Regions from separate parts of the Aureibacillus halotolerans genome, predicted to be linked through region 2. Evidence: a T-box and tRNA genes for the amino acid it is inferred to sense, from the RefSeq annotation. Region 2 holds a T-box; the other holds one or more tRNA genes.
The links. A T-box is a leader RNA that pairs with one kind of tRNA and senses whether it is charged. The one in region 2 lies ahead of argS (arginine--tRNA ligase), so its partner is inferred to be a tRNA-Arg.
Positions count from the first base shown of each region.

Region 1 (15,721 bases), on a different contig from region 2:
GTTAAACGTAAGTCCATCGCTGCATCAATACTTCTCTAGGTGATCCAATTTGCCTGAAACGATGCATAAACTTGACTTGATTGGTAAGCAACACGCCTTACCACGCTTTTATCCTCGCGTTATACGATACCAATAAAAAATTAAACCATTTACACAGAAACAAACATCAGCGTAGTCAAAATACGTAGACTCCTGCGGGAACAGCGCGAGCTGAAGATCCCGCAGGAAAGCTTGCTTTCCGAGGAAGCTGAAGCCGTGCCCGCGGAAAGCGAAGTATTTTGACGAAGCGGTCGTATTTTCTTTGCACCCTAAAGGGCACAAGTGCATCATCGATTCGGAAAAGAACTCGCGTGATTTCTTCACCATGCCTCTTAAGGAAAACATTCAAGGCGTCCACTTTCTTGACTCAACTATGTCACAGCGTCTTTAAAAATGAAATCAAAAAACTCTCCTTCGCGGTCCTAGCGAAGGAGAGTTGAATGCATTGCTTATTTGTTGATATTGTAGAATGCTGCGCGACCACCGTAACGGCCGGTAAATGCAAGGCGATCTTCAATGCGAAGAAGCTGATTGTACTTCGCTACACGGTCTGTACGAGACGGTGCGCCTGTTTTAATTTGCCCAGCATTTGTTGCGACGGCAATATCAGCAATCGTGCTGTCTTCTGTTTCGCCTGAGCGATGAGAAATGACAGCCGTATACCCTGCACGCTTCGCCATTTCAATGGCGTCGAATGTTTCTGTGAGTGTTCCAATTTGGTTCACTTTGATGAGGATTGAGTTGGCGATGCCTTTCTCAATACCTTCAGAGAGCTTTTTCGTGTTCGTTACGAACAAGTCATCCCCAACGAGCTGGACTTTGTTCCCAACGCGCTCAGTCAAGAGCTTAAAGCCGTCCCAGTCGTTTTCATCAAGGCCGTCTTCGATCGAGATGATTGGGTATTTTTCAACAAGCTGTACAAGGAAGTCAACCATCTCTTCAGAGGTTTTTGTCACCCCTTCACCAGATAGATGGTATTTGCCATCCTTGTACATTTCAGAAGCTGCCACGTCCATTGCAAGCTGGATGTCTTCTCCCGGCTTGTAGCCTGCTTTTTCGATCGCTTCAATGATCGTTTGCAGTGCTTCTTCGTTCGAGCTAAGATTTGGCGCGAAGCCACCTTCGTCACCCACTGCTGTGTTGTAGCCTTTTTCCTTCAAGACGCCTTTAAGTGCGTGGAAGATTTCAGTTCCCATGCGAAGGGCGTGCTTGAAGCTTTCAGCACCAACTGGCATAACCATGAATTCCTGCACATCGACGTTGTTGTCGGCATGCTCACCACCGTTGATGATATTCATCATTGGTACTGGAAGTGTTTTCGCATTGAATCCACCTAAGTATTGGTACAAAGGAATGTCAAGGAAGTCAGCTGCTGCATGAGCCGCCGCCATAGACACACCAAGAATAGCGTTGGCACCGAGGTTGCCTTTGTTATCAGAACCATCAAGATCGATCAATGCTTCATCAATGGCTACTTGATCAAGCACGTCAAAGCCTACGAGCTCTGGTGCAATTTTTTCGTTTACGTTACTAACGGCTTTAAGAACACCTTTGCCAAGATAACGATCTTTGTCGCCATCACGTAATTCGACAGCTTCATATTCTCCAGTGGACGCACCACTTGGCACTAACGCACGACCAAATGCGCCAGATTCTGTATGAATTTCAACCTCTACTGTTGGATTGCCACGAGAGTCTAGTACTTCACGTGCAAATACATCAATAATTAAGGACATGAGAGTCCCTCCCTTTATCATCATTGTGTGTTGTTTGTAAAACTGAGTCTTAAAGCCAAGAGCGTCCTCTCGCGTTACAGCCTCAGCTATACGTTTACTTTTCGTCTTTGATCAGTGATTCTCCTGTCATTTCTACAGGTTTTTCTAAGTTCATGATGTCGAGCATTGTCGGAGATAGGTCGCCAAGCTTTCCACCTTCGTTTAAAGCAAGACCTTTCTTCGTGACAATCAATGGCACAGGATTTGTCGTATGTGCTGTCATCGGCTTGCCTTCAGGCGTTACAACTTCATCTGAATTGCCATGATCCGCGGTGATCAAGGCAACGCCATCTTTAGAAAGTATTTTATCAACGATTTCCCCAAGACATTCGTCAACAGCCTCGATGGCTTTGATGGTCGGCTCTAATTTTCCTGAATGACCGACCATGTCAGGGTTAGCGAAATTTAGAATGATCGCATCAAATGTATCCTTGTCCAACGCTTTAAGAAGCGCATCCTTGACTTCATACGCACTCATTTCTGGTTTGAGATCGTATGTTGCCACTTTAGGAGAATCAATCAAAATGCGTTCTTCTCCTTCAAAAGGCTGTTCGCGACCGCCACTAAAGAAAAAGGTCACATGAGGGTACTTTTCCGTTTCGGCAATTCGAAGCTGTTTCTTGCCTTGCTGGGAAAGCACTTCCCCCATCGTGTTGTCGAGATTTACAGGTTTGAAGGCTACATAACCGTCAACCGTTTCGCTGAATTGCGTTAAGCAAACAAAGAAAAGGTTTTTGGGCGCCTTGTCCCCACGATCAAATTCACGAAAATCATCATTTGTAAATGCTCGCGATGTTTGAATCGCACGGTCCGGACGGAAGTTGTAAAAAATCACTGCATCGTCATCATGAATCGTTGCGACTGGAGATCCATCTTCTTTCGTCATCACAGATGGAAGCACGAATTCATCATAAATGTCGTTGCTGTAGTTGTCTTCGATACATTCTTCTGGTGTTTTGTAGGAAGGTCCTTCGCCATAAGCCATCGCTCGATACGATTTTTCAACACGATCCCAGCGCTTGTCACGATCCATTGAATAGTAACGGCCCGACAAGGTGGCAATTTCACCTACATGTAATTCTTTGATTTTCTGCTGTAGCTCGTCAATATAGGTTTTCGCCGATTGCGGTGCTACATCGCGACCATCCAAAAAGCCATGAATGTAAACCTTTTTCAAGCCTTTATCACTCGCAAGCTTTAAAATCGCAAACAAGTGATTGATATGGCTATGAATGCCGCCATCTGACAATAGTCCGAAAATGTGAAGCGCACGCGATTCTTTTTCATGGGCGTGATTAATCGCCCCTTGAATCGTGTCATTTTCAAAGAAATCGCCGTCTTTAATGGCCTTATTCACTCTCGTCAGGCTCTGATACACCACTCTGCCTGCACCGATATTTAAATGCCCTACCTCTGAATTGCCCATCTGGCCATCAGGCAGTCCTACTTCTTCCCCACATGCCGTTAACGTCGTATGTGGGAACTGATCCCAGTAGCGATCAAAATTCGGTTTTTTCGCATGCGCTACAGCGTTGCCCTGCGTCACATCACGAAAAGCAAATCCATCAAGGATAATCAGCGCAACTGGTTGCTTAGCCATTATGAGCCGCCTCTAGTAGCTGGACAAAGGAGTCTGGTTCGAGACTTGCACCGCCAACAAGGGCCCCATCGATATCTGATGCTGCCATGTACTCTGCAATGTTCCCAGGTTTTACACTACCACCGTATTGAATACGTAAGCTTTCTGCTGTTTCTTGACCGAATTGATCAAGAATAACGCGACGAATCGCGGAGCAAACTTCATTCGCATCCTCTGCAGTAGAGGATTTGCCTGTGCCAATTGCCCAGATCGGTTCATAGGCAATGACGACTTGTTCGGCTTTTTCTGGGCTTAGCCCTTCCAATGCCTTCATCACTTGCCCCTCAACAACATCGCTTGTTTCATTTGCCTCACGCTGTTCGAGTGTTTCGCCTACACAGACGATAGGAACAAGATGATGTGCAAAGGCCGCATGGACTTTTTTGTTCACTGCTTCATCCGTCTCAGCAAACAGTTCACGTCGTTCCGAGTGACCGAGGATAACATAAGTAACGCCAAGATCCTCTAAAGCTGCTGGGCTCACTTCACCAGTAAATGCGCCTTGGTCTTCAAAGTGCATTGTTTGTGCTCCGACCTTTAGAGAAGAGCTTTTCGTTTGTTCTACAAGGTTTTGAAGAAACAGACTTGGGGAGCAAACGATCGCATCCACTTTTTCTTCGCCTGGAAGCTTACTGCTTACAGCTGTGACAAAGTCAGCTGCTTCCTGTAGTGTTTTATGCATTTTCCAGTTTCCTGCAATAATCGGTTTACGCATAAGACCTCACCTCTTTCTTATTTGTCTGTTAGTACAGTAACGCCAGGAAGTTCTTTGCCTTCCATAAATTCAAGCGATGCCCCACCGCCGGTTGAAATATGATCCATGTCTTGTGCGAGACCAAATTTCTCAACAGCTGCCGCAGAGTCGCCGCCACCAATAATCGTGTAACCGGTCGTCGCTGCCATTGCGTCACCAACGGCGCGAGTGCCATTCGCGAAGGTTTCCATTTCAAATACACCCATCGGTCCGTTCCAAATCACAAGCTCTGATTTCGAAATCACATCACTATACAAAGCCCGTGTTTTCGGTCCAATATCCATTGCTTCCCAATCGGCAGGGATTTGGTCAATCGACACTTCTTTTGTATTGGCGTCATTCGAGAAGTCATCCCCTACGACAACATCTGTAGGAAGATAGAGTTTAATGCCTTTTTCCTTCGCTGTTTCCATAAACGATTTTGCGAGATCAATCTTGTCTTCTTCTAAAAGGGATTTCCCAATTTCGTAACCTTGCGCTTTAATAAATGTGTACGCAAGACCGCCACCGATAATTAAGTTGTCCACTTTTTTCAGCAGATGCTCAATGACGCCAATTTTATCGCGCACTTTCGCACCACCAATGATGGCAGTAAACGGACGGTCTGGCTTTTCTAATGCACCGCCAAGAACCTCAAGCTCTTTCTCCATGAGGAAACCAGCACATGCGTTTAGATGCTCAGCCACGCCGACGGTTGAAGCGTGCGCACGGTGAGCTGTACCAAACGCATCATTGACGTAAACGTCAGCCAATGCAGCAAACTGTTTCGAAAGGGTCGCGTCATTTTTCTCTTCGCCCGCTTCAAAGCGAACATTCTCGAGCAACACGACCTCTCCGTCATCAAGCTTTTGTACAGCTGCTTCTACTTCTGAACCTACAACTTGATCTGTTTTGGTCACTGGTTGTCCAAGCAGTTCACTCAATCGCTCAGCAACAGGAGTTAAGCGTAGGTCTTCAACGACTTCTCCCTTTGGTCTGCCAAGATGGCTCGCAAGGATTAAACGACCTCCTTGATCCAAAATGTATTGGATGGTCGGTAAAGCAGCACGAATTCTGGTGTCGTCACTGATTTTGCCGTCTTCAAGTGGGACATTGAAGTCAACACGACAAAATACCTTTTTTCCTTGAAGCTGAATATCCTTCACTGATTGCTTTTCCATTCTAGAGGGCCTCCTTCATCATTCAAGATTTCACTGCGTTCATGGATAAAAGGGAAAGGTCAAAAGGGTCACGGACGTTTGCATGCCCGTGTCCTTATTGCCCTTCCCCTTTTTTATAGCTTACAAGCCTTTTGATGCAACGTATGCAGCCAAATCAACGACACGGCTAGAATAACCAGTTTCATTGTCGTACCAAGAGATAACTTTAACCATTTGATCTTCCATAACCATTGTAGACAAGGCATCCACTGTAGAAGATGCTGTGCTGCCATTATAGTCGGTAGAAACAAGCGGCTCTTCACTGTAAGCAAGCACACCTTTCAATGAGCCTTCAGCTGCTTCTTTGAATGCTGCGTTCACTTCTTCAACAGTAACGCCTTTATCAAGCTCAGCAACAAGGTCAACCAATGATACGTTAGGTGTAGGTACACGCATTGCCATACCGTTCAATTTGCCTTTCAATTCTGGAAGAACTAGAGATACAGCTTTAGCAGCACCCGTAGTTGTAGGGATGATGTTTTCCGCTGCCGCACGTGCACGACGGTAGTCTTTATGAGGAAGGTCAAGAATTTGCTGATCATTTGTGTATGAGTGCACAGTTGTCATCATGCCACGCTTGATGCCGAATTTGTCATTCAATACTTTTGCAAATGGTGCAAGACAGTTCGTTGTACAAGACGCGTTTGACAAGACGTGATGGTTTGCTGGATCGTAAGCTTCTTCGTTTACACCCATAACCACAGTGATGTCTTCTTCGTTTGCTGGTGCAGAGATAATCACTTTTTTAGCTCCAGCTTCAAGGTGCTTCGCAGCGTCCGCACGTTTTGTGAAGATCCCTGTAGATTCAACAACAACTTCAACGCCTAAATCTCCCCAACCAAGTTTCGCAGGGTCTCTTTCTGCAAGAACGGTGATTTCTTTGCCGTCAACGACAAGATTGCTTCCGTTTACAGTAACTGTACGATCTAGTTTGCCGTGAATAGTATCATATTGAAGAAGGTGAGCGAGCATGTTTGCGTCAGTTAAGTCGTTTACCGCAACAACGTCCACATCAGGATTATTTAACGCTGAGCGAAATACGTTACGTCCAATACGTCCAAAACCGTTAATTCCAACTTTTACTGCCATGATAATTCCTCCTTAGTGTTTGAAGATCTATGAATTAAAGGGATGACCCTCTAATAAAAGCTTTAGCAGCACCCTCATCCGTAATGAGATAAGAACGCTTTTGTTCCTTCATACAAGCGCGTATGGCATTCGCTTTTGATGCGCCTCCAGCCACGGCAATAATGGCACCCACCGTATGCAAGTCTTCCAACTGGAGACCAATGGTTTTTACCTTGTGGATAATTTGTCCAGAATTATTGTAGTAAAATCCAAATGCTTCACCAACCGCATTTTGCGCTTCAATATCTGCGAGATCCTCTTTGGATGTGTTCCGTCGCTTTGCCATACTAAGCGCGTCACCGATGCCATGAACGACCATTGTTGCAGATTGAATTAAGTCGAGAACTTCTCTGACCCCTGGTTCACGGATCATAGAGTCATAGGCCGATTGACTCAGCTGATCTGGAACATGAAGGAGACGATATTCCCCAGACGCTTTTTCTGCCATTTTTGCACAGATCGTATTCGCCTGATTTTCAACATCCTCACCTAACCCACCACGAGCAGGCACAAATAACATCTGATGGTGCTTTCCCTCGGGCTTCATCATTTCTGCGACGGCAGCCATTGTCGTCCCACCGGTAACTGCAACAATATTGTTGTCGCCAAAAGAAGCTTTCATACGTTGTACAGCAGCACGCCCAAGCTCTTTCTTCACCCAAGGCATCTCATCACTGTCCCCAGGGATAATCATAACGCCTTCTAAATCCAGCGTTTCCTTAAGGTGTTGTTCAAGCTCACGCAAGCCAGTCAGTTCCTTCATCATGTTTGCCAGCTCATCGACTAGGCGCAGACCCTCATCTGATAACACCATTCCGTGGCTATAAATGTGAATGAGTTCTTGCTCCTTCAAGAAGGAGACTTCAGATCGAAGTGTTCGTTCGGTCAGCTCTAGGCTAGACGCCAACGCTCTGCGACCAATGGGCTGCATGACTCGCATGTACTGTAGGATTTGATATCTTCGTTGAAGAACAAACATCATATCGGGAAGTAATTTTTGCTGCATTTCCACTAGTTCTCGCATATCGAAGATCCCCTTTTACTGCTGACAGGGACGAAAAATGTCCCACGTAGTCAAAAAACGTCCCATGACGGGCAAAAAAATAACAAGAAATCTTGTTGCACTAATATTGTACCATTTTAGACACAGATCGACAACTATTTGCTTAGAGCATACATCACTCAGATTGACTCGTTAAAGCTTGCTCAACGTCATTCCAGTTTATGCGACCTTCCGCAATGATGGAACCGTTAAGTTCAAGGACTGGAATTGAAAGCTGGTAGGCTTCGTGCAGCCGTTCGTCTTTCTCAATGTTCACGACCTGACTGTCTATCGTGTATTCCTTTTGGAGAAGGGTCAGCATCGCTTCTGCTTCTTCGCATAACGCACAGCTTGGTCGGCTGTAAAGGATGATTGATAACATCGTGATACCTCCTCATAGAGACCTTTTAAATATTTTTAATTTTAGCGGCAAAAAACCAGAGACCAATACTAAAGAATACGCAAACAATAGCCAAGAGCCAAACGTCCCATCCATTTGCTGATCCAAGTTGACGAAAATACTGTCAAAGGAAAGAAGCACGACTGTGTCGAGAACCATCCCAGGAAGAGCTATACAAATGGCCGCTTTCAACTGCGCCTCCGAGTTCAGCTTCTTCTTATGATATAGTGGCAACGTTAGGACAGCAACCAAAGGTATAACGAGCACAGACGCCCAGATCAGAAGTATCGGTTGCCCTGGTACAAAGAAAAATTGACCAGCAAGCCTGAAGATCACCGATGCCCCTAACCATACGAGAAAGCCGTATAAAAGAAAAAACACATCGTTCCCTCCAAACTGTCAGTCGCTTGATTGCATGATATAGATGAATCGCCGTGAAATGTAAGAATACAAATCAATTGATCTTTTCCTTGCTATAACCATATTTTCCTAAACCCTTATTGTCAACCTCATTTACAAAACCATTACAATTAAGGAAGATTAATGCTACATCCGACCTACACCAATAACGAGGTTGCAATCTTCTCTCGTTTCAATGCTCCGCATGCTTTATACTACAGATAGGTAACTATAGAAAAGGTGTTGTTCAATGAATCATCAATTGTTTTCAGTCGACTACTTTGTGGACAGCTTCGAGATTTATGTCAAAAAGCACAATGACGTAAAAAGGCAAGATGCTGTGAATGCCTATTATCGCTCTGTTGTTTCGACACTAATTCAAGATCGACTCACAAAAAATTCAGAGATTATGAGAAGACTCCGTAATCTGGACGAAGCGTATACTACGTTTACCAATTAGAAAGGGGCTGTCCCATAAGGTCAAAAAATGAACTTGTGAGAATATCTTCAAGATTTTTTCTGGTAATAGAATTAAACCGCTTCATCAAAATACTTCGCTTGCACCCTAAAGGGTACAAGTGCAACATCGACTCGAGAAGACCTCCTCGTGTTTTCTATGCCGCCGGGCACGGCTTCAGCTTCCTCGGAAAGCAAAAAATCGCTTTCCTGCGGGATCTTCAGCTCGTGCTGTTCCCGCAGGAGTCTACGTATTTTGACTACGCTAATCTTCTGACTCTGCATAATATCAATCGCCACTCAAATTATAAAACATGAAAAACCTCAAGGCATCTGTTCAAATGCCTTGAGGTTTTCTACTTTTAAGAGGCTTTTGAGACAACCCCTTTTGAATGACGCGCTCGAAGGGATTCGAACCCCCGACTGACGTGGTACCGGAAACCACAGGAAACTATGTACGATAACCGTCGGTGTATCAACATTTCTATACCGAACCGCTAATTTACGGATTCGGTATAGATTTCTACAGTGGCTTCACATACTTTCTTACTAGTTCATTTATTTCTTTTGTTGAAATGTTCTGTTTATCTGATTTAGAATACACGGTTAATAGATAAATTTCATTATCTGAAGTGACCAGATAATAAATAATCCTGAATCCCCCACGCTTACCAGTTCGCCCACTTACATTAGCTGACCGAACTTTAAAGGCTTTATTATTAGGATGTTTTAAACCAGGAATAGCATTACCTACCAAGTCGCCATTTTGTAAACTCGTTAATACGTCCCCAATATCGTCTACTGCCTTCGGATGTTTTTTAGTTAAATTACGTAGAGCTCTATCAAAACTTTTAGTAGGTATTATTTGATAATGGTTCATCTAATTATAGATTACCTGAATCCCTATCTTTTTTGATTTGTTCAATCATTTCTTGCCAAGATGTTTTTGGTTGTTTGCCACTACGAATTCTTTCCACTTCCTCAAACGCTTCAGTGAGTGATTCGGTTACCGACAATTCTTTCTTAGTTACAGACATGTCTTTGTCCTCCTCACTTTTTCTTTTGCGCACAACAACACCTCCCAAAAGGTCTTATCATTGTACGCAGAAACCAAATAAAAGATACCATTTTATAGGGGTATCTGTAGTATAATATATACCAACTTAATGAACAATAGTAAACTTTCTGATTAAATAATGCAAGATCTGGAGTATAAAGAAATACACTACATTCACTGAAACGAATGTTATAATCTCTTAGCACTCAATGATTCGGAACCAATAAAAAATAATGGGGCAGAATCGACCTAGACCGATTCCCTCGTATGACGAAAAAACCATAACTGCTAGGTTTTACCATCCACATTCCCCATTAAAACAACCTTGACGCGCTCGAAGGGATTCGAACCCCCGACTGACGTGGTACCGGAAACCACCGCTCTATCCAACTGAGCTACGAGCGCATGAGTATTTTCATAAAGTGACAAAGGTAATTATACGGCATCCTACGTTTGGACGCAAGAGTGAAATGAAAAAGGGATGGGGTCAGATGATCATATGCATCCATGTACTTTGATACCTATCAATAAACACTCAATGCGATCCACAATGCATATATCACGCCAGAGGAGGATCACAAATCGCAGCAGGAAAAGAAAACACGACGAGGTCTTCTTGAGTCGATGTTGCACTTGTACCCTTTAGGGTGAAAGCGAGCGTATGACCGCGAGTATTTAAATCAACCGTGGTGATGATCCAAAGTTTTTCATAAAATTTAATTCCTGAAATTAACTCCGACCACTTTTAGGACAATGCAGACCCCATATTCACTCCACTCCTCACTTCCTCTTCTGTTTACCAACTTAAGTTCCCGGGAAGGATGAATAAAGGTATCTTTCGTCGAATACATGATACAATGATGTTTGAGTACTCTTCAATGAAGCGTATGATTTGACCTTCATTGACCAAATGAGTATGATGACTACATACTATTTAAGTAACTTTAGGAGGAATCGTTAATGAATCTTATTCCAACAGTCATTGAACAAACCAACCGCGGTGAACGTGCATATGACATTTACTCTCGATTATTAAAAGACCGTATTATTATGCTCGGAAGTGGCATTGACGACAATGTGTCAAACTCAATCGTCGCTCAGCTTCTATTTTTGCAAGCCGAAGATGCAGAAAAAGACATCTCCATTTACATTAACTCCCCTGGGGGTTCAATTACAGCAGGAATGGCCATTTATGATACGATGCAATTCATCAAGCCTGATGTGTCGACCATCTGTACTGGCATGGCGGCATCAATGGGAGCCTTCTTGCTTGCAGCTGGAACGAAAGGCAAGCGCTATGCACTTCCAAATAGTGAAGTGATGATTCACCAACCGCTTGGCGGAACACAAGGTCAGGCGTCAGACATTGAAATTCATGCAAGACGTATTATACAAATGCGCGAAAAGCTCAATGAAATCCTTGCTGAACGTACAGGACAGCCGATCGAAACCATTCAACGTGATACAGATCGTGACAACTTCATGACTGCAGAAACTGCCGTAGAGTATGGCATAATTGACTCAGTGATGTCACGTAAATAAAAGTAGAAATAGGATGAAGCGACAATGAAGTTGCCTCATCTATTTAAAAAAGCGACTGGGTTCCCAGTCGCTTTTTTTTTGCTTAAAAATATTTAAGCCACATCTTCTTTTTGTACAAACGAGACAAGCGCCTCAACCGCTTCCTTTTCATCTCTGCCTTCTGCTGAAATGGTGACTTCCTGATCAGCGCCAACGGCTAAGCTCATTAACCCCATAATGCTTTTCGCATTTACTTTCTTCGATCCTTTTTGCAAATACACATCAGCAATGAACCGATTGGCTTCTTGAACAAATATCGCTGCCGGGCGAGCACGCAGTCCTGTTTTTAATTGCACCGTAACTTGTTGTTGTGTCAATGTAATTCCTCCCCTTTATTGAAAGCGCTTTTATATTTAAGATATATGCAACCGGAAGAAAAAATGTTTCATTTTTCGACCGGTCGCCGCCTCATTAAAAAACATGACATTCTTTACAGACAATAGCACTGTCTACTATTTATGTGGTCACACTCTTTCGGGCAATTGCCCTCGTCTTAGTTTTTCGGCAAAATCATCTATTTTCTTTAATCTGTGATTAATGCCAGACTTGCTTATGTTTCCATTCGACGTCATCTCACCAAGTTCCTTCAAAGAAACCTCTTGATACTTCACTCGAAGCTCAGCAATCTCTCTAAGCTTATCAGGTAAGGCATCCAGACCAACAGTCCTTTCAATGAAATGAATGTTTTCAACCTGTCGCAAAGCAGCACCAATCGTTTTGTTCAAGTTCGCTGTTTCACAATTAACGAGACGATTGACCGAATTTCGCATATCACGAACAATGCGGACATCTTCAAAGTGCAGCATGGCCTGATGAGCTCCTATCACAGTGAGGAAGTCAGATATTTTTTCGCCTTCTTTTAAATAGACGATAAAACCCTTTTTTCTTTCTAATGACTTTGCATTTAAATGATAGCAATTTAAAAGCTTCATCAATGCCGTGTTATGCACCTCGTATTGAGAAAAAATTTCTAAATGATACGATGATGTCTCTGGATTGTTTACAGAGCCACCTGCTAAAAACGCGCCTCTTAAATAGGCTTTTCGACAGCAGTCTCTCTCAAGATACTCAGCAGATATTGAATGCTCAAACGTGCGGTTTTCACTAAGAATGCGTAGATCAGATAAAATGTGTGTTGCCTGCTCTTCCAGTCGAACGATGTACACATTGTTTTTTTTAAGACGCATTTTTTTTCGTACAAGCAAACGGACGTTTATTTCATACGCTTTTTTTAACAGCGTATAGATTCGTCTGGCGATGGCGGCATTTTCTGTTTGTATGTCTAAAATCATTTGTTGCTTTGATAAGGACACCGAGCCATTCATACGAATCAGAGCAGATAACTCCGACATTTCACAGCATGGATCTGCCACCCATTGCGTTAGTTCTTTTTTTATCGTTGATGCAAAGGACATCTCTACGCCCCCCTTCTACCGTCTGCGTTTGATGATCCATTCTCGCTCAGTTTTGCCTTTGGTACTGCTCTTTAGCCCCTTTTGAAGCCAAATCATATAAAATACCAGCAATTTGCGTTGTATCATGGCGAACCATTCCTGATGTAATATCAATAAAGTTGCCTTTAATTAATTGAACACCCATTGACGTAAGCAATGCTTCATCAAACATTACCGGTACCGCGTCCTCTTCTGCATATTTTTGCAGAGATACGGCAGGAACCATTTCTTCATTGACGATGATAGTATTAATGCTATTGTTGTTCATATGATTCACAATTGCACGCAAATGATCACTCGCTGTATACCCTGTCGTTTCACCGAACTGGGTCATGACGTTGCATACATACACCTTTTGCGCACTCGCTTTTTCAATCGCTTCTGAGACGCCAGGGACAATTAAATTCGGCATGATGCTCGTATATAAGCTTCCAGGTCCAATAACAATAAGATCCGCCTCTTCGATGGCCTGAAGGGTGTCGGGGAGAGGCTGTACATCCTGACGATCGTAAAATAATCGATGGATTCGTTTGCCTTCTCTCGCAATGGCAGACTCTCCTTCAACCATGCTGCCATCTTCCATCATCGCCTTTAATGCCACGCTCTCATTACATGCAGGAAGGATTTTCCCTTTCACCTTAAGGACTTTACTCATTTCAGCAATCGCAGTGGTAAAATCACCTGTTAAAGACGTCATTGCAGCGAGCAGTAAATTCCCTAAAGCATGGCCTGAGAGAGAGCTTCCTTGAAATCGATGCTGAAACAACCCTTCAATTAGGGGCTCAACCTCCGACATTGCAGCAATGACATTACGTATATCGCCTGGCGGTGGAATATTAAGCTCATGTCGTAATGCGCCTGAGCTTCCACCATCATCTGCAACCGTAACGACGGCTGTTAAATCAACAGGGAACACCTTTAGGCCTCGTAACAGGACAGACAAACCTGTTCCTCCACCAATGGCGACAACCCTTGGCAAACGTGTTTCTGTATTCATTTAAATCGTCCCTGCTTTTCGCTTGTGCGCATCACGATGATTGACACGTACTTTATACTCATTATCAAAATGATTGCCAATGTATTCGGCGAGCGTGACCGATCTATGCTGGCCTCCCGTACAGCCTATGGCTAGAATAAGCTGACTCTTTCCCTCGCGTTTATAGTACGGAAGCATAAAGTGCAATAAGTCCGTTAGCTTTTCAATAAACGCCTGTGTTTCAGCAAATTTAAGCACGTAAGAAGACACCTCATCATCCATCCCTGTCTTTGGTCGCATACTCTCGATGTAGTGGGGGTTGGGCAAAAAACGCACATCAAATACGAGGTCAGCATCAATTGGAATGCCATATTTAAACCCGAAGGATACAATGTTCATCGTAAACAAATCATCTTTGTGCTGCAAAAATTGATCCAAAATGGTCTCCCGAAGCTGACGTGGAGAAAGATTGGTTGTGTCGATGATCTGCTGCGCCCTTCCCTTTAGCTCTTCAAGCATTTTACGCTCCATCTCAATGCCGACCAATGGAGAACGGTTCGCCGCAAGTGGGTGTGATCGCCGCGTCTCCTTGTACCTAGAAACGAGCACCTGGCTTTTGGCATCTAAGTATAGAATCGTCGGATGGATGCTGTTTTCCTTATCGAATTTGTCAAGAACCTCAAAAAGCTGATCAAAAAACTCTCGACCTCTCAAGTCCATGACAAGGGCTGCTTTTGTCATTTTTGAACTCGATTCTTCAATAAGCTCAAAAAACTTGGGCAATAGTGCTGGTGGCAGGTTGTCCACGCAATAGTAGCCCATGTCTTCAAAGCTCCGCATTGCGACTGATTTACCGGCACCTGACATGCCGGTAATAATAACGAGCTGTTGTTGAGCTGAAACCATATGTGTTTCTCCTCCTTGCCTTCCAAATGGATTGAGTAATGTAAAAAGAAGGCACTTCTTTTCCTAAGACATGTATGCTCACGAAGGATCAATACGATATGAAATTAATTGAAAATCCGGTGTATACGTAAAGGTGCCATAGATGACGCCACTTCCTTGTGTCACGTAATCAATAATATGATAATCACCAGGAGCCATCGGTAACGTGGCTATTGTCTCACGAGGATGCCATTGTAAGATACCTTCCTCTGACTTTTGAAGGGCTTCACCGTCAAATTGAGTCGCCAAAAAGGTGAACATCATCCATTCAGATGCTTCGGCATCTGCCTGTTTCATCGTAAAAGTAAAAACCCCTTTTAGTTCTGGGTTTTTCACATAAACTCCTGTTTCTTCGCGTACCTCACGACGGACTGTATCTCTAACAGACTCGCCTGGCTCCATCTTCCCACCAGGAGCTACCCACCAACCGCGACGTGGCTTCTGAAGAAGAAGGAGATGATTTTCATGTAGGACAACACAATTCGTGACACGTTGCATACGACACCTCTTTTCTACGCTGCATGTTTTTCTCTTCAAAGTATACTATGTTTTTAAGCCCGCCTCAATTCTTCAAGAAGCTTGAACGCCTAGAAAATAGCTACATCTAAACAAAAAAAGGGCGCGGACGGGGATCCGCACCACACCATGTATGTTAAAAAAGGGGGTCAATTTATATTGATAGTATACCCCACAGATGTTTCAGGCGTGTTACACAACGTTTAAATGAGAATAACATTATGTTAAGAGATTGTGCGAATGTTAAACAATCTCTTCTTTGGATTTGCTCTCTTCTTCTAATGTTTCAACAAAACCTTGTGCTGCTTGCGCGGCAATGCTCCCGTCTCCAGTCGCAGTGACAATTTGACGGAGTGTCTTT
Region 1 is NZ_SNYJ01000015.1:78,167-93,887, reverse strand. It holds gene eno (phosphopyruvate hydratase) at 489-1,775, opposite strand; gene gpmI (2,3-bisphosphoglycerate-independent phosphoglycerate mutase) at 1,870-3,414, opposite strand; gene tpiA (triose-phosphate isomerase) at 3,407-4,168, opposite strand; gene EV213_RS15600 (phosphoglycerate kinase) at 4,186-5,367, opposite strand; gene gap (type I glyceraldehyde-3-phosphate dehydrogenase) at 5,488-6,495, opposite strand; gene EV213_RS15590 (sugar-binding transcriptional regulator) at 6,530-7,558, opposite strand; gene EV213_RS15585 (glutaredoxin family protein) at 7,713-7,958, opposite strand; gene EV213_RS15580 (DUF5367 domain-containing protein) at 7,971-8,357, opposite strand; gene yvfG (protein YvfG) at 8,626-8,835, shown strand; gene EV213_RS15570 (hypothetical protein) at 9,355-9,711, opposite strand; gene EV213_RS20830 (hypothetical protein) at 9,716-9,868, opposite strand; tRNA gene EV213_RS15565 (tRNA-Arg) at 10,218-10,293, opposite strand; gene clpP (ATP-dependent Clp endopeptidase proteolytic subunit ClpP) at 10,849-11,430, shown strand; gene EV213_RS15555 (HPr family phosphocarrier protein) at 11,523-11,786, opposite strand; gene whiA (DNA-binding protein WhiA) at 11,934-12,884, opposite strand; gene EV213_RS15545 (gluconeogenesis factor YvcK family protein) at 12,931-13,920, opposite strand; gene rapZ (RNase adapter RapZ) at 13,921-14,805, opposite strand; gene EV213_RS15535 (NUDIX hydrolase) at 14,884-15,342, opposite strand; gene trxB (thioredoxin-disulfide reductase) at 15,604-15,721, opposite strand, start outside.
Region 1: it encodes a tRNA-Arg, which carries the amino acid that the T-box ahead of argS (arginine--tRNA ligase) is inferred to sense. The anticodon was not compared.

Region 2 (15,721 bases):
CATTGTATTGTTTTGAAGGTTCGAAATGGTAGAATGGAAGCATAACTTTACGGAAAGAGGTGGCTTTTGTGAAGAAGATCGAATTAGGAAAAAGTGGATTGGAAGTAGGGGAGATTTCGCTTGGATGCATGCGGCTGAGCTCGCTTTCTCAAGACGATGCGAGACACGTTATTGATAATGCGATAGAACATGGCGTCGATCTGTTTGACCATGCGGACATTTATGGTGGTGGAGAATCAGAAACGGTATTTGCGAACGCAATCGGGATGGATTCTTCCGTACGTGAAAAAATGATCCTCCAAACGAAATGTGGCATCCGCAAAGGGCTTTATGATTTTTCGAAGGAGCATATTTTACGCTCAGTAGAAGGTAGTTTAAAGCGGTTGCAGACGGAGTACATCGATATTTTGTTATTGCACCGACCGGATGCGTTAATGGAGCCAGATGAGGTTGCAGAAGCATTTAATGAGCTGGAGAAAAGCGGGAAGGTTCGTCATTTCGGTGTTAGTAACCACAATGCGCTACAGATCGAACTGCTGAAAAAATCAGTTGAGCAAAAATTGATCATTAACCAGATGCAGTTCAGCGTCATGCATACGCCGATGATCGATGCCGGCATCAACGTCAACATGCAAAATGACGGGTCGGTTATGCGTGATGGCGGGATGCTCGACTACAGCCGTTTGAATGATATGACCATCCAAGCGTGGTCGCCGTTTCAATATGGCATGATCGAAGGGACGTTTATAGGAAATGATAAATTTCCAGAGGTTAACGGAAAGCTTCAGGAATTTGCGGAGAAATATGATGTAACGGATTCAGCGATCGCCATTGCGTGGATTTTACGCCATCCTGCCAACATCCAGCCTGTCATTGGGACGATGAATCCACAACGTTTAGCAAATATCGCAAAAGCTTCAGACGTGAAGCTGACGAAAGAAGAATGGTACGAACTTTACCGAATCGCAGGAAATACACTGCCTTAAACCGAACGCTTCGGCAAAATACTTCGCTTTCACCCTAAAGGGTACAAGTGCAACATCGACTCGAGAAGACCTCGTCGTGTTTTCTTTGCCGCCGGGCACGGCTTCAGCTTCCTCGGAAAGCAAAAAAAGCTTTCCTGCGGGATCTTCAGCTCGCGCTGTTCCCGCAGGAGTCTGTATGTTGCCTACGCTTATGGCCTATGTTTTAATTTCATGCTACTTTTGTTGTTCGGTTTCAAGGAAAGAACTCACTTGTACATTGAAAATCTACTATGTATAAACAAGAAGCCTATGTATTTGTAAGTGTTTACTCTTTTTGAAAGGTCTCTATTAGATATATACACATGGTTCCGCTCAAGTTAATGGCAAACTTAGCATGTCTCTCACTAGGTTTTGTATTGTTTCTTCCTTTACCATGGGAGTCCCCAAATTCATTCCTCAAGGAGCCAAGTCCTGTTACAACTCCACTTATTGATCCGAGAATTTGCTTGAATATCCCTTCACTGTGCTGGTCGGGAGCCATATTTAATAATTGAAAAACTTGTTTATATAATTGATTCAAACTATCTCCTTTCTTATAATTTTCACCTTTTTCATCAAGAATCCACTTCAAGGTGCTTTCAATCATGGACAATGACGCCGTAATTGCATCTTCAGGGTCGGTTTTTGCTTGGTTAAGAGCGCGTTTCCAGTCATTTTCCACATGCTCGATGCTATATTCACTTGTGTATCCTTCTATCTCACTAGTAATGAATGTGGAGTTGGTATATTGTATCTTACCGTCAGAAAACTCATATCCGTCTCGTTCAAGTAATTTCAAAAATTGCCGCCAATCTTTACCTTCCAAGAAATCTTCATCTTCTTCTAGTTCTAAATAGAAAATTTCAAATACATTCAAGAGCTTTCTTGCATCATGTGAGTTATTTAAGTTTAATGAAGCGACATAGGTATCAGCAAGAGCCCTTCTTTGTCCTCCTAAATTACTTGCGTATTTCTCATTTTCAAAAATCCCTTCACCTTCAAACAATTTTTGTATCCTTGCCAGAGAACTATTTCCGCTTAACAAGTCGTAGAAAACGTGCAATGTGCGTTTGTGTACCATTTGCAACCCCCATATATGATATTGCTCCTGCTATTTTACCAAAAATTAAAACAGGGTTTAACCAAAAGCTGCCACTAGCGAAACTCCTGCGGGAACAGCGAGCTAAGCGAGACCCCACAGCGCGCGTGAAAACGCGCCGAGGAGGCTCGCAGTTCGCCCGCGGAAAGCGAGCGTATGGCTGCTTGTCTATTATGAGGGCACTAGCTTTGCCTACACCTGTGGATCTTCTGATTTTCCGTAAATCATGACGCTATTTCCCTTTTCTCAATTTAGCCTGTGACATATCAAACACCTTTTTAAATTGTCGATAAAAGTGTGCTCGATTGCTTCCCGATCGTTGACGTTTTGCGTCAGAAACTGAATAATGTCCGAATTTGCTATTGAAGAAGAACCTAATAGCCACTGTTCCGTTTGCCTTGTGTAGGACCTTTGCAGCACATTAGCAAGAAGAATAAGCATGGCGTCAATAATAAAGGATGAAATGGACAAATCCTTGTTAAATAATTTTTCTGTATGGTGTTTGAAGATCAGTGTCGCACGAAGCAATCCTCCCTTACATCATACTAAACGTACATTACGCTCGGGTGAAAGGGTTGTCAATCTGTATTCTTTAGGAAGACATTAAAGGCACCATCCTTCCCAATTCTGTTACAATGGAAACGAGGCATTTATGTACGGTAAAGGAGATGGGACATATATTTTATAAAGAGCTTTATTTTTACCCGGGCAACACGCCTACTTTTGGGACAATCAGGACCTATACACCGCCCGATTTTGAAGGGTTAATTCGTCTGCAAGAAGAGTGCTTTCCACCGCCATTCCCGTCTGAGCTTCACTGGGATGTTGAACAGCTTCAAAATCATGTAACGCTATTTCCTGACGGTGCTTTATGTGCAGAAGTGGATGGAAAGCTTGTGGGATCTATTACAAGCTTGATTGTTAGAGAAGAGGATTATGCAGAGCACACATGGGCGACGATAACCGATGATGGCATGATTCGAAACCATAATCCACAAGGCGATGCGCTTTATGTGGTCGACCTTTGTGTAAGCCCTGAATTTAGGGGGCAAGGAATCGGAAGCAAGCTTATGAGTTCATTGTACGAGGTTACAACCGCCTATCGCTTAAAAAAGCTGTTCGGAGGTGTGCGAATGCCAGGGTATGCAAAAGTGGCTGATCAACTCACGCCTCATGAATACCTGGAGGACATTCTCTCAGGCAAGAGAACTGATCCGATTGTCACGATGCTAATGAAAAGTGGTCGGCGCCCGATAAAATTACTGCCGGATTATATCGATGATGACCAGTCAAAAGGGTACGCCGTTCTAATGGAGTGGGCGAATCCCATCTTATCAGAATCCAATATTCCTTGACCGAGAGAAGCTATCCCTAAGATCACAGCAATGATCTTAGGGATAGCTTCTTTTGTTTTTAATGATAGGCGTTTAAGGGAATTGTTGCAGAGTCTGGAGTCCTACATGTAATGAGACATATCCGTGAGGCGGTAGTCCTAGAAAAGGGAGAATGAGGTGATTTTTGTAATGTTAAGTCGGAAATACAAAACTACTTTCGATATTAAAATTCAAAAAGAGTCAGTTTTAGGAACGAACGATCCCCTTATGTTAGATATCCTGACACACTAATTGAAATAAAGGCGTAAATTTTCTAAAATCGGTTGACAGCAAATTTATTGTGCGTAAAATAAGAAATACGATAATGATGTTAGAAAACTTACCTTTTATAGGTGAGGAAAATTAACATGATATTGAAAGGGGAATGGATGGATTGGAAATACCACAGCTCATTAACACACTTTGGGTCGTCGTCTCTGCAATTCTAGTCATCTTCATGTTAGGCGGATTTATCATGCTCGAGGCTGGTTCTACGAGGATGAAAAATGCTGGTCACATTGCCGGCAAAACAATCTTTACGTTTGGGATTTCCTCTATAGTCTTCTGGGCGCTAGGCTATGGCTTGATTTTCGGAGAAGGAAACGCATTTATCGGCTTTTCTAACTTCTTCTACGATGGAGGAGACCTGGGGCAAGATATTGCTGGACCTGCGTTCTTTCTATTCCAAACCGCATTTGCGGGCATCTCCTTAACCATTGCGTTCGGTGGTTTCGCGGAGAGAGCGAAGCTTTCCGTCTACGTTCTGTTCGCTGTCTTGTTCTCCGTCTTGGTTTACCCGGTGATTGCTCACTGGATCTGGGGAGGCGGCTGGTTGTCTGCGCTTGGAAAGCAGGATTTTGCTGGATCAACCGTTGTGCATTTAACCGGTGCGATGGCCGCGTTGGCAGCGACGCTTCTTTTAAAACCTCGTCTTGGCAAATACAATAAGGACCGTTCACCGAATCAATTGTTTGGTCACAACCAAGTGTTTACGGCTTTAGGGGTATTAATTCTATGGGTCGGTTGGTTTGGTTTTAATGCAGGAAGCACGCTCGGTGTAGATGATGGCTTCTTCGGCTATGTTGCGCTTGTCACGAACATTGCAGCAGGCGTAGGGGCGATAGGAGCACTTGCTGTCTCTTGGATGAGTGCTGGAAAGTCTGATGTACCAACGATGCTCAATGGAGCACTTGCTGGTCTCGTCGCCATTACAGCATCCTGTGCATTCGTTTCACCTCTTGGTGCTATTATCATTGGACTCGTTGCCGGTATTTTGGTTTACTATAGTATGATATTGTTTGAAAAATTAAACATTGATGATCCGATTTTTGCCCTCTCTGTTCACGGTATGGCAGGTGTGTGGGGCACATTATCCACTGGATTTTTCGCAACACCAGAATTGGCGGCTGCCAATGGTGGGCGTGCAGGTCTTTTCTATGGAGGCGGATTCGAGCAGTTGCTCGTGCAAGCAACGGGTGTTGGCGTTTCAGCGCTTTACGCGTTTGGCGTTGCCTTTGTCCTGCTACTAGTCTTGAAAGCTGTTCTTGGTGGCTTGAGAGTATCTGAAGAGGAAGAAATTATGGGTCTTGATATGGCTGAGCATGGCAGTTACGGTTATCCAGAGTCTATGCAAGCCGTTGTCGAGCAAGCTGCATCAAAAGAATCAGCAACTTCGGCACCACAAGGGAATTCATTTAAAGGCTAGCTATGGAGAGGAGTTTTGCTTGTGACTGACACTCCAGATGTATACGAAGAGATCAGGATCTGGCGTGATGAGCAGTTGAGTGAAGCGGCTTATCATCCTGCAAAGCTTCGAGAACTTCATGATCATGTTTTGACGCGAACGGCGGAGGCGGCACTCGGCCGCTTTTCGCGCGTTTACGGGGAGCCGCCTGTGGCGTTTAACTGGTTTGTGATGGGAAGTGCGGGACGAATGGAACAGGCGTCAGCGAGTGATCAGGATCATGGTATTGTCTTCACTGAAGAGGGGCATGAAGAGTATTTTCTGGGGCTTGGAAAAGAGCTAAGTGATGGCTTGTACGAGCTTGGGTACCCTTACTGTGAAGGAAAGGTAATGAGCTCCTATCCACGCTGGTGCAAATCTGAAGCAGGTTGGTTTGAACAGCTCGAATATTGGATGAATGAGAGTGCGTGGGAAACAATTCGTCATTTAATCATTTTCATGGATGGACGCACAGTTTTAGGTGACGATACTTTGCTTGCCAGGAGCAAAGGCCATGTGTTCAAGCGTGTGCTTCAAAAGCAGGACGTGTTGTGCCGAATGGAGGAAAACACGCGCAAACGAAAAAAAGCAATGGGTGTCTTTGATCAGCTGTTGCCGGAAGACCATGGACCACATACCGGAGCACTGCAATTAAAAGAAACAGCGCTGCTCCCTTTTATCAATAGTGTTCGTTTGATGGCGATTGAAGAGGCATTGCTGGAAACCTCAACCTTAGACCGTTTAGAGCAGTTAAGTCGTCGCTTTCCTGGCAATACAGATTTGCCGAGGTGGCGTACCGATTACGAAAACCTGTTAGCCCTTCGCTTGCGTTTAAAAGAAGCAAACAGTGCCTATGAGGATGTCCATTACGTCGATGTGAAATCGTTAGGGAAGGAAGACAAGAAACAGCTCAAGCATTTGCTCAAAGAAGCTGGACGTATTCATCAGCAAATTCATCAAAAAGTAAGGAAAGGGTGCTCCTCCCATGCCATTTCAACGAATTTCTGATATGATGCGTCGCTTCGGAGGGCGTGGGTTTTCTTCCTTATCAGAAACCAATCCTAGTCATGCCGCCTTTGTACGCAAGCTCCAACGAGAGATGAAACGCCATGAAACGTTATCGGTGCCTCTTAAGCAGCTGGAGTTGACGGTGTTTGACTTTGAGACGACTGGGTTTTGGCCAGACAAAGGCGATGTCATTCTGTCCATCGGTGCGATTAAAGTGAGAAACGGCGAATGTACAGACGACACCTTTTATTCAACGGTCTTATACGAAGAGCCGCTTGCGCCAGAAATCGCTGAGTTGACGGGGCTTACGCATGAAGAATTGCTCGATTCTCCAGCAATAAAGGATGTGCTCGCATCGTTTCTCTCTTTTGTTGGTACCGATGTATTGGTCGCTCACCATGCAGGACATGAAAAGCGATTTATGGAGGCGGCGTTTTTAGACACGTGGGGAATGGGCTTCAAGCGACGTATTGTCGATACGATGTGGCTTGCTAGACTGGCGTATCAATCTGCAGAATTAACGACACTTGACGAGTGCTGTCAAGCAGCAGGCATTGAGATTGAGCATAGGCATCATGCCCTTGAGGACGCGAAAGTGACGGCCACGCTCTGGTGCAACAGTGTGTCCAGCTTTGAAAGAGGATCTGTGAGAACGCTGCAGGATGTATACGAACAGCTCGGCATGTTTTAAGAAATGAGAATATAGGCAGCTTGCATTGGGAAGCATAACACTTGTAAAAAGAATGCTATGGGTGTACAATAGCTTTCCATTAACAGAGGAGCACTATTCTCACGGCCAGTTAGAACGACCGTGTCTTTAGTGGCTTTCATGCGAAACTGCATGAACAAAAGCTTACAAAACAAAGACATGAGGTGAACCAAATGAAAGCAGGATTAGAAATGCTTCTCGGCATGGTTTTGCTAGGGGCTATTTTATTTGTTGGCGTTGTCTACGTTCAGGATTCTCCCGAACAGGAAGCGCGACATATGTTGTCTATGGTGCAACAAGGCGTGCAACCAGAGTCCATGTCTACCGCAGATTATGAACAGCTACGCTATTATTATGAGTATACCGAAGCGCATAACTTACCTGCGCCAGATCATTTTATTTTTGTGAATGATGGTCAGGGGCCGGACTATGACGTTCAAGTTATTATGGATTCCTTTACTACAGATAAGCAAACTGGCGACCCAAAAGTGTTGTCTGGCTCCCTTCATCTGCAAATGACGAAGCATCATCAAGGCATCCTAGGGCAAGGTCAGTGGACCGCTAAGGTAGATCAATTGGAACGATTTTAAGGAACTCACACGTGGGTTCTTTTTTTGGTGTAGTGGTTAATAGGTGTGTGAGTTGGTAAGCGTGCCTTGGGCGTCAAGCCCGCAAGTAAATTCAATCAATCACATACTTCTTTTTTACTTGGGCAATCCTACTTGTAAAGGAGTTGATTGGGAAGATGAAAGGGCTTGTCATTGCTATGGCTGTTCTCTGGCTGTGGTCTTTTGACGTTTCCCAGGCTTCCGCGGCAAGAAGCCATGAGATCCCACCAGTACGTATGCTTCACTTGACGAGTGGAGTGGAGGAGGTGTGGGCCAACGGGGAGCTAGTTCAAAGGGCCAGCTTGCGATTGTTTACATCGTTCACAGCGTATAAAAAAATTGATTCTGCATCAAGGTTGCCTAGGGATGGCGTTTTAGTGCGTATTCCGTTTATGCCGCCTGTTGTTATAGACAATACGTCGTTTAGCGGCCAAGTCATTCAGCTTGTCGTCGTTATTCCGGAGGAAAAAAAGCCTTGGGTCCTTTTGAAAGATGTTGAAGGATCGTGGTATGAGTGTGAAATGTCGTCTTCTGTAGATGAACTTTTACTGGTGCTTTCCGGTGCGGTGCCCAATTAATAGGCAAAAAAATGTTAGATTTTATGTAAAACGGGTAAATCAGAAGTATGGTGGATGATCGCCATGAAATGAAAGGAAGTCCTCAAATTGAATCGTGTGTTTTTTTGGATGGTTTGTATTGGTGTCCCATTTTCAGTTCTGGGTAGCTTCTATCTGTCCTCTACGCTAATGTTTATCGTCTATTCTTTAACGATTGTTGCGTTATCTGCCTATATTGGCAGGGCAACGGAGAGCTTGGCAATCGTCACCGGTCCAAGGCTGGGTGGTTTGCTCAACGCCACGTTCGGCAACGCCGTGGAATTAATTATCTCGATTTTTGCTTTGCAGGCGGGGCTTGTGAATGTGGTCCTTGCCTCCCTCACTGGTTCTGTTATTGGGAATCTGTTACTTGTTGCAGGGTTATCCTTTTTTGTTGGGGGATTAAGATTCAAACGCCAAACCTTTAATGTGCATGATGCGCGTCATCACTCTGGGCTGCTAATTTTTGCAGTGCTCGTCGCGTTTGTTATTCCAGAGATTTTTTCACAACAAGTATCAGAGGAAACAACCTATACAATGAGCATTGCCATCTCTATTGTGTTAATCGTATTTTATGCTTTAGCTCTTATTTTCCGGCTAGTGACTCATCGAGGTGTTTATTCTCAGCCAGGTGATGAACCTGAAGAGGAAGAAACCCCAGAGTGGTCAGCGCGTAAAGCGACCATCATACTTGGATTAACTACGGCAGCGGTCGCGTACATTTCCGAGCAGCTCGTACATACATTAGAGGATGTGGCGAGAACGTTTGGATGGAGTGAACTTTTTATTGGGATTATTCTCGTCGCCATCATCGGGAATGCTGCGGAACACGCGTCAGCCGTCTTAATGGCGTACAAAAATCGCATGAATGTCGCCATTGAAATTGCTTTAGGGTCAACGATACAGATTGCAATGTTTGTTGTACCACTGCTTGTGTTTTTGTCATTTCTGATTGGACAACCAATGGCCCTGGTGTTTACAATACCTGAACTTATTGCAATGATCGTTTCTATATTTCTTGTGATTTCAGTGACCAACGATGGCGATACGAATTGGTTTGAAGGAGCGCTATTGCTTGGGGCGTATATTATTTTAGCGATCGGATTTTATTTTCTTTAAACGAAAAGGAGAAGTGATCTAAAATGAAGACGTATACGGCAACCGTTTCCACTAAAAACAATCGTACTCAACTGAGTGCTTCAGGCTGGACGTATAGAGAGGTGTATCAAAAGCTGGCGAAACAAAGCAAGACGCCGCCAGCATTTCCGAAAACCCCACGGTAAATGGCAAAGGACTATTGACGTTCAGGATCAGCCTTGGTATAATTTCAGAAATTTTATCTAAAATGTCAACGAAAGAGAGAGTAGCTGTTTGGCGCATGCTTAGCGAATTGGGGAGAGTGAGAGCCCAGTCATGAACCAGCAGTGAACCGGACTCTGGAGAAGCAGGCCTGAACGTCTGAAGAAAGTAGGGCTTGACGTTAGTCGCGTTATCGACTAGGAAGTGGGAAAGATTTATTTGATGATCTTTCCAATAAGAGTGGCACCACGGACCCCCGTCTCTTTATTGAGATGGGGGTTTTTTGCGTGCAGAAAGGGTTGGGCAAATGGAATCATTGAAAACGATTTGGAGTACGGTCGTACAAGAGGCGGTTGCGGAAAATGTAACTTTAGATGACGTCTATCAGCTGATAGAGACCCCGAAACAAGCTGGGCATGGAGATTTGGCCTTTCCATGCTTTATCTTGGCTAAACAACAAAGGAAAGCACCGACAGTGATTGCTTCGGAGCTTGCTGAGCGCCTTCACCATCCTTGGATTAAGCGCGTCGTTGCTGTAGGCGGGTATGTCAATGTGCTCTTTCATCGCAATATCATTGCGAATCAAGTGCTGAAACAGATATTGGACAATGGAAGCACCTACGGCTCAAACAGCTCTGGGAACAACGCAAACGTTCCGATTGATTTTTCGTCTCCGAACATTGCAAAGCCTTTTTCAATGGGGCATCTTCGCTCAACGGTCATAGGGCAATCTATAGCTCGACTTGCTGAAAAAAATGGCTATATGCCCATCCGCATTAATTATATTGGCGATTGGGGGACGCAATTCGGTAAGCTCATTGCAGCATATACATTATGGCATACGGAGTATGATACGAAAGCAGACCCCATTCGTGCCTTGTTTCAGATGTATGTTCGTTTTCACAAGGAGGCAAAACATACTCCTGAGTTGGAGGATGCAGGCAGACAGTGGTTCGTAAAGCTCGAAGCAGGGGATGCAGATGCGTTGGCGCTTTGGCGCTGGTTTCGTGAGCTGTCTTTAGAGTCGTTTAATCACTTGTATCAACGACTTAATGTGAGCTTTGATCTTGTGCGAGGCGAGGCCTATTATAACGACAAAATGAAACCAATTGTGAATGAGCTTAAAAGCAAAGGTTTGCTAGAAGAGTCTCAAGGGGCTTCAGTTGTTCGCTTGGATGGTGAGGTGCCCCCTTGTCTTATTCAAAAAAAGGATGGCGCTTCATTGTACGCTACGAGAGATTTGGCGGCGGCGTTTGATCGTCACACGTCCTATGAACCAACACGAATGTTGTATGTGGTAGGGCAGGAGCAGGCGCTTCATTTTGTTCAAGTGAAGGAGGTGCTAAAAAAGATGGGTGCCTCTTGGGCAGACCAAGTGGAGCATGTCTCTTTTGGACTGCTTTTATCTGGTGGGAAAAAAATGTCCACGAGAAAGGGGCACGTCGTCATGCTAGAAGACGTTCTAGATGAGGCGAAAAATCGCGCGCTCGCCTCGATCCAAGCAAGAACGCCTCATTTATTTGAGATGGAAAAGGTGGCCGAAAAGGTTGCTGTTGGGGCGCTGATCTTCCATGATTTAAAGCATTATCGCCAAAATGATGTGGAATTTTCTCTGGAGCAGATGCTTACCTTTGAAGGTGAAACAGGTCCGTATCTTCAGTACACCTTTGCTAGAGCAAAAACGCTGTTAGAAAAAGGGGGATGGAGCGAAGCTGATCAGCATACAATAACAGAAATTGACGAGGAGGCATGGCCGATCGTTAAAGCATTGGAAGAATGGCCAGCAAAAATTAAGCAAGCGTGGCAGCAGACAGATCCTTCACTCATCGCAAGGCATCTGCTTTCATTGGCAAAAGCGTTCAACACATTTTATAGCCAAGTGCGTATCATCGACGATTCTGCGAACAAAGCTACACGTTTGACGATTGTGTGGACAGTTGCCACTGTGTTAGAGGATGGGCTGAAACTGTTGGGAATTCAGGCGCCAGAGAAAATGTAACAAAACACCTTGAAGCTTGCAGGGTGCCTTGTAGGCATGTAAGATACACAGAGATGTTGGTGGCAAAGGTGGGAAGAAAAATGAAAAAACAACTGGCATTGCCTAAAGTGTTAGAAACGTATCGAGAACAATTTGAGCAGACGATGTTACCGTTCGTGCGCTTGCGCGGCGTGCTAGCGAAAACAGGCCCTTACGATAGCAAATTCGGGGGTACGCCTTATTTTCCAAACAATGAATCGTATCCTGAGGACAGCCATGGGGTTCCAATGAAGCTGTTGGCGCAATTGAACTTCGCACAACTTCCTGCGCTTGAAGATTATCCAGACAAAGGCATTCTTCAGTTTTACATTTCCGTCAGCGATGACGTGTACGGAATAGACTTTGATGAGCCTTTAAGCCAAAAGGATTTCCGTGTATTGTATTTTGAAGAGCTTTTCGAAGAGCAGGAGCTTATGTCTGATTTTTCATTTGTGAGGACGATCGACAGCTCGCCTTTTGAAGAGGACGATATCGACATTGCCTTGTTCGCCGTTTTGGATGAGGAAATGGTGTCCGTCGGTGATGTTCGCTTTAAAACACACTTTCACGATGACGCGTGGCACTTTTTTAAGCAATACGGACATGAAGCAGATACGACGTGGGGGGACTATAATGATCTCCACGGAGGGCAGGGACATAAAATAGGGGGATACGCGTATTTCACGCAAGAGGACCCTAGGGTCTATGAACACCAGTCGCATTCGCGCCTATTGTTTCAGATAGATACAGACTATTCAATGGGCATTTTATGGGGAGACTGTGGCGTAGCCAACTTTTTTATTCGTGAAGAGGACTTAAAAAACCGCAACTTTGATCAAGTATTATACAACTGGGATTGCTCATAGCACAGGTCTGCTATGAGCATTTTTTGTTTCCCAGTGAATGTAATGAGGTTTTAGTGACGAACGGGATCTGCGACATGCACAAGCTGCTTGCCGATGTTCGTGCCTGAAAAGAGTCCGAGAAAGGCATCTACAGTGTTTTCAAAGCCGTCAATAACAGATTCTCTGTACGTCAGCTTACCTTGCAATAGCCACTCTGTTAGTTGGGCTTCGCCTTCCGCGTAACGATGCGCGTAATCAGAGACAATGAATCCTTTCATTAAGGCACGGTTTACTAGTAAGTTCGGTTGGATGCGAGGCCCAACGTCTTGTTTTTGTAAGTTATATAATGATATTTGACCGCAAATCGGGATGCGAGCACCGTCATTTATGAGTGAAAGGGCAGCGTCTGATACAGGACCTCCGACATTATCAAAGTAAATGTCAATCCCATCTGGACAGGCGGTCTCCAAAGCAGAGGGCACATCGTCTGTTTTATAATTCACTGTTGCGTCAACGCCTAATTCTTTGAGATACGCTGCTTTTTCATCTGATCCCACGATACCTACCACGTGAGCACCTTTTAATTTTCCAATCTGACATACTAAACTACCAACAGCTCCAGCTGCACCGGACACAACTAAGGTGTCTCCCTCCGAAGGGTTGCCGATGTCAAGCAGGCCGAAGTAGGCTGTCAATCCAGTCATGCCAAGTGGTCCTAAGAAAACGGATGGAGGAAGCGGATCCGATGTAATTTTCCTGAGCAGGCTTTCCTTGACGGCATTGACACGTCGGAACGGCAAAATGCCGGTCACAAGATCACCGACAGCAAAAGTATCCGTGGCGGTTTCAGTCACTTCTCCTATGAGCCCACCAGAAATCGCTTGATCTAACTGAAACGGAGGCACATAAGATTTTGTATCGTTCATACGACCACGCATGTAAGGGTCGACAGAAAGGTATAAAGTACGAACAATGACTTCACCTTCGCCTAAGACAGGTGTATCTAATTGCTCGAATGAAAAATCCTCTTTTGTAGGTAACCCGGATGGTCTGTTTATAAGTAGTAACTGTTCATTTTTCAATTCCATAGCCAAGCTCCTTTATCGTAGGTTCAAACTCGTTCTTATCGTACATAATTCTTCAATACAATATACATTTCCAATAAGCGACTTTCTCAAACATTTCAATGGAGGGACATATATGCATCCGACGCAACGATTGCAATTCCGACGCTATACAATGGAAGACTTGATGTTTTATACATCACTTTGGCAACATCCTGATGTCGTCCGTTTTATAGGCAATGGGCAGAAAAAGACCTCCGAGGAGGCCCGACGAAGCTTGCAATATTGGGTGCTGCCAGGGTACAAAGATGGGTTAGGACTCCATCTGATTTTGGATGCCAAAACCCATCAACCGATAGGTCACGCTGGGCTTGTGCGTCAGCTTGTCGATGGACGCACAGAGATTGAAATTGGCTATTGGTTGTTGCCGGAATACTGGGGCAAAGGTTTGGCAAAGGAAGCTGCGGCTGCCTGTATGGACTATGGGGAAAATGTATTAGGCATTCAACGATTTATATGCCTCATTCACCCGAACCACCCAGCATCTATCTTTGTTGCACTACGTATTGGCATGGCCTACGAAAAAACGAGTGCCTACAATGGCAGGGATGTGCTCGTTTATGCAAACACGGCATCAATGTGAACCAGTGTCCGCTTTTGCTCGGATAATGCCAGTCTGACCAGCTGTCACATCTCCTGTAGCCATGTGCTCTACTGCCCAACCTTCAGGCAAGTTGGTGAAAATAAGTGGCGTGACCACAGACGCTTGTTTTTTAACGCGCTCCAGATCAAAGTTGATTAATGCCTGCCCCGGATGAACAGTATCGCCCACTTCAACGAGGGCAGTAAACCCATCGCCTTTCAATGCAACAGTGTCAATCCCAATATGAAGAAGTAACTCGGTTCCTGCTTTTGTTTTCAAGCCAATGGCATGTGTCGTGTCGGCAATCATTTCGACACGGGCATAAACAGGGGAGCAAACGGTCCCGTCGCTTGGCTCGATCGCAAAGCCGTCCCCCATCATTCCTGTAGAGAACATGTCATCATTGACGTCCGCAAGAGGGATGAGCTTTCCAGATAGGGGTGCAGCTACAGCGGCAATATCATTCGGATCGGCTGTTTGCTCTGCGGTCTCATTTCGTGTAGAGGATTCATTGGATTGATCCGCATTGGTGCTTTTATTCTTAAGCAAATCCTTCATGGCATTGTAGACAAATTCAACCTGTGTGCCAACGATGACTTGAAGGTTTGTTTTGCTGACCTTCATGACACCCCTAGCGCCATGCGATTTTAACGCTGCTTCATTGATTTGATCCATATTTTCTACAGTTAAGCGCAATCTGGTGGCGCAATGGTCCAGGGTACGGATGTTGCTGCCGCCTCCTAGATCTTCAATAAACTGCAAGGACTGCTGATCAAATTTCGATGAGCCGGAGGGGTTTGTATCGACATGACCAGGGCTGCCAGCTACGGCAAGCTCCTCATCCTCATCCTCACGACCAGGTGTTTTTAGATCAAAAAAGCGAATGGCGAAATAAAAGAGCCCGAGATAGACGAAAAAGTAAACAACGCCCATGATCAATAATGTTAATTCTCCACGCCCTTGGGCGGATTGGAGAACAAAATCAATCACACCTGCTGAAAAGCCGAAGCCGTGATGCACATCGAATAACGTGGCTAAATACAGCGCCGATCCGGTGAGAATGGCATGGATGAGATAGAGCAGTGGTGCCAAAAACATAAACGAGAATTCAACAGGTTCTGTGATGCCGGTGAAAAAGGAAGTGAACGCAAGGCTAGACATCGCAAACAGTGTTGCTTTTCGGCGTTCCTTTTTCGCAGCAAGACCAATCGCTAGTGCAGCACCTGGAATACCAAACATCATGATGACATAAAACCCACCCATGAAAATGCCAGCCTCAGGGTCTCCTTCTAAAAAGCGGTTCAAATCTCCCGTAACGCCGTTATATTCGCCAAATTGAAACCAGACGAGTGTATTAATGACATGATGAAGGCCAAAAGGAATCAACAGACGGTTAATAAAACCAAAAATTCCTGCCCCAGCTGCCCCGGCATCTACAATGGATTGCCCTCCTGCCTCGACCAATCCTTGAATAGGCGGCCATACAAAGCCTAGGATAATCGTAACGAGAAGCATAAGTCCCGCCGTAGCAATCGGAACAAATCGCCGACCACCAAAGAAAGCGAGGAATTCGGGGAGCTGAATATTGTTAAAGCGATTGTAGAGTAAACCGGCAGTCACCCCAGAGAGTAAACCTCCGAGCACGCCCATATCAATATCCTCACCACCAATCGCGATCAACCCTTGGGAAAGAATAAAATAACCTATGACCCCTGCGATCGCAGCCGCGCCAT
Region 2 is NZ_SNYJ01000013.1:99,872-115,592, reverse strand. It holds gene EV213_RS14755 (aldo/keto reductase) at 69-986, shown strand; gene EV213_RS14750 (abortive infection family protein) at 1,291-2,085, opposite strand; gene EV213_RS14745 (GNAT family N-acetyltransferase) at 2,772-3,458, shown strand; gene EV213_RS14740 (ammonium transporter) at 3,871-5,181, shown strand; gene EV213_RS14735 (DUF294 nucleotidyltransferase-like domain-containing protein) at 5,203-6,207, shown strand; gene EV213_RS14730 (exonuclease domain-containing protein) at 6,185-6,898, shown strand; gene EV213_RS14725 (hypothetical protein) at 7,090-7,506, shown strand; gene EV213_RS14720 (hypothetical protein) at 7,662-8,102, shown strand; gene cax (calcium/proton exchanger) at 8,190-9,239, shown strand; gene EV213_RS20815 (hypothetical protein) at 9,263-9,403, shown strand; T-box leader at 9,463-9,686, shown strand; gene argS (arginine--tRNA ligase) at 9,727-11,418, shown strand; gene EV213_RS14705 (YwqG family protein) at 11,499-12,302, shown strand; gene EV213_RS14700 (NADP-dependent oxidoreductase) at 12,353-13,369, opposite strand; gene EV213_RS14695 (GNAT family N-acetyltransferase) at 13,482-13,988, shown strand; gene EV213_RS14690 (glucose PTS transporter subunit IIA) at 13,980-15,721, opposite strand, start outside.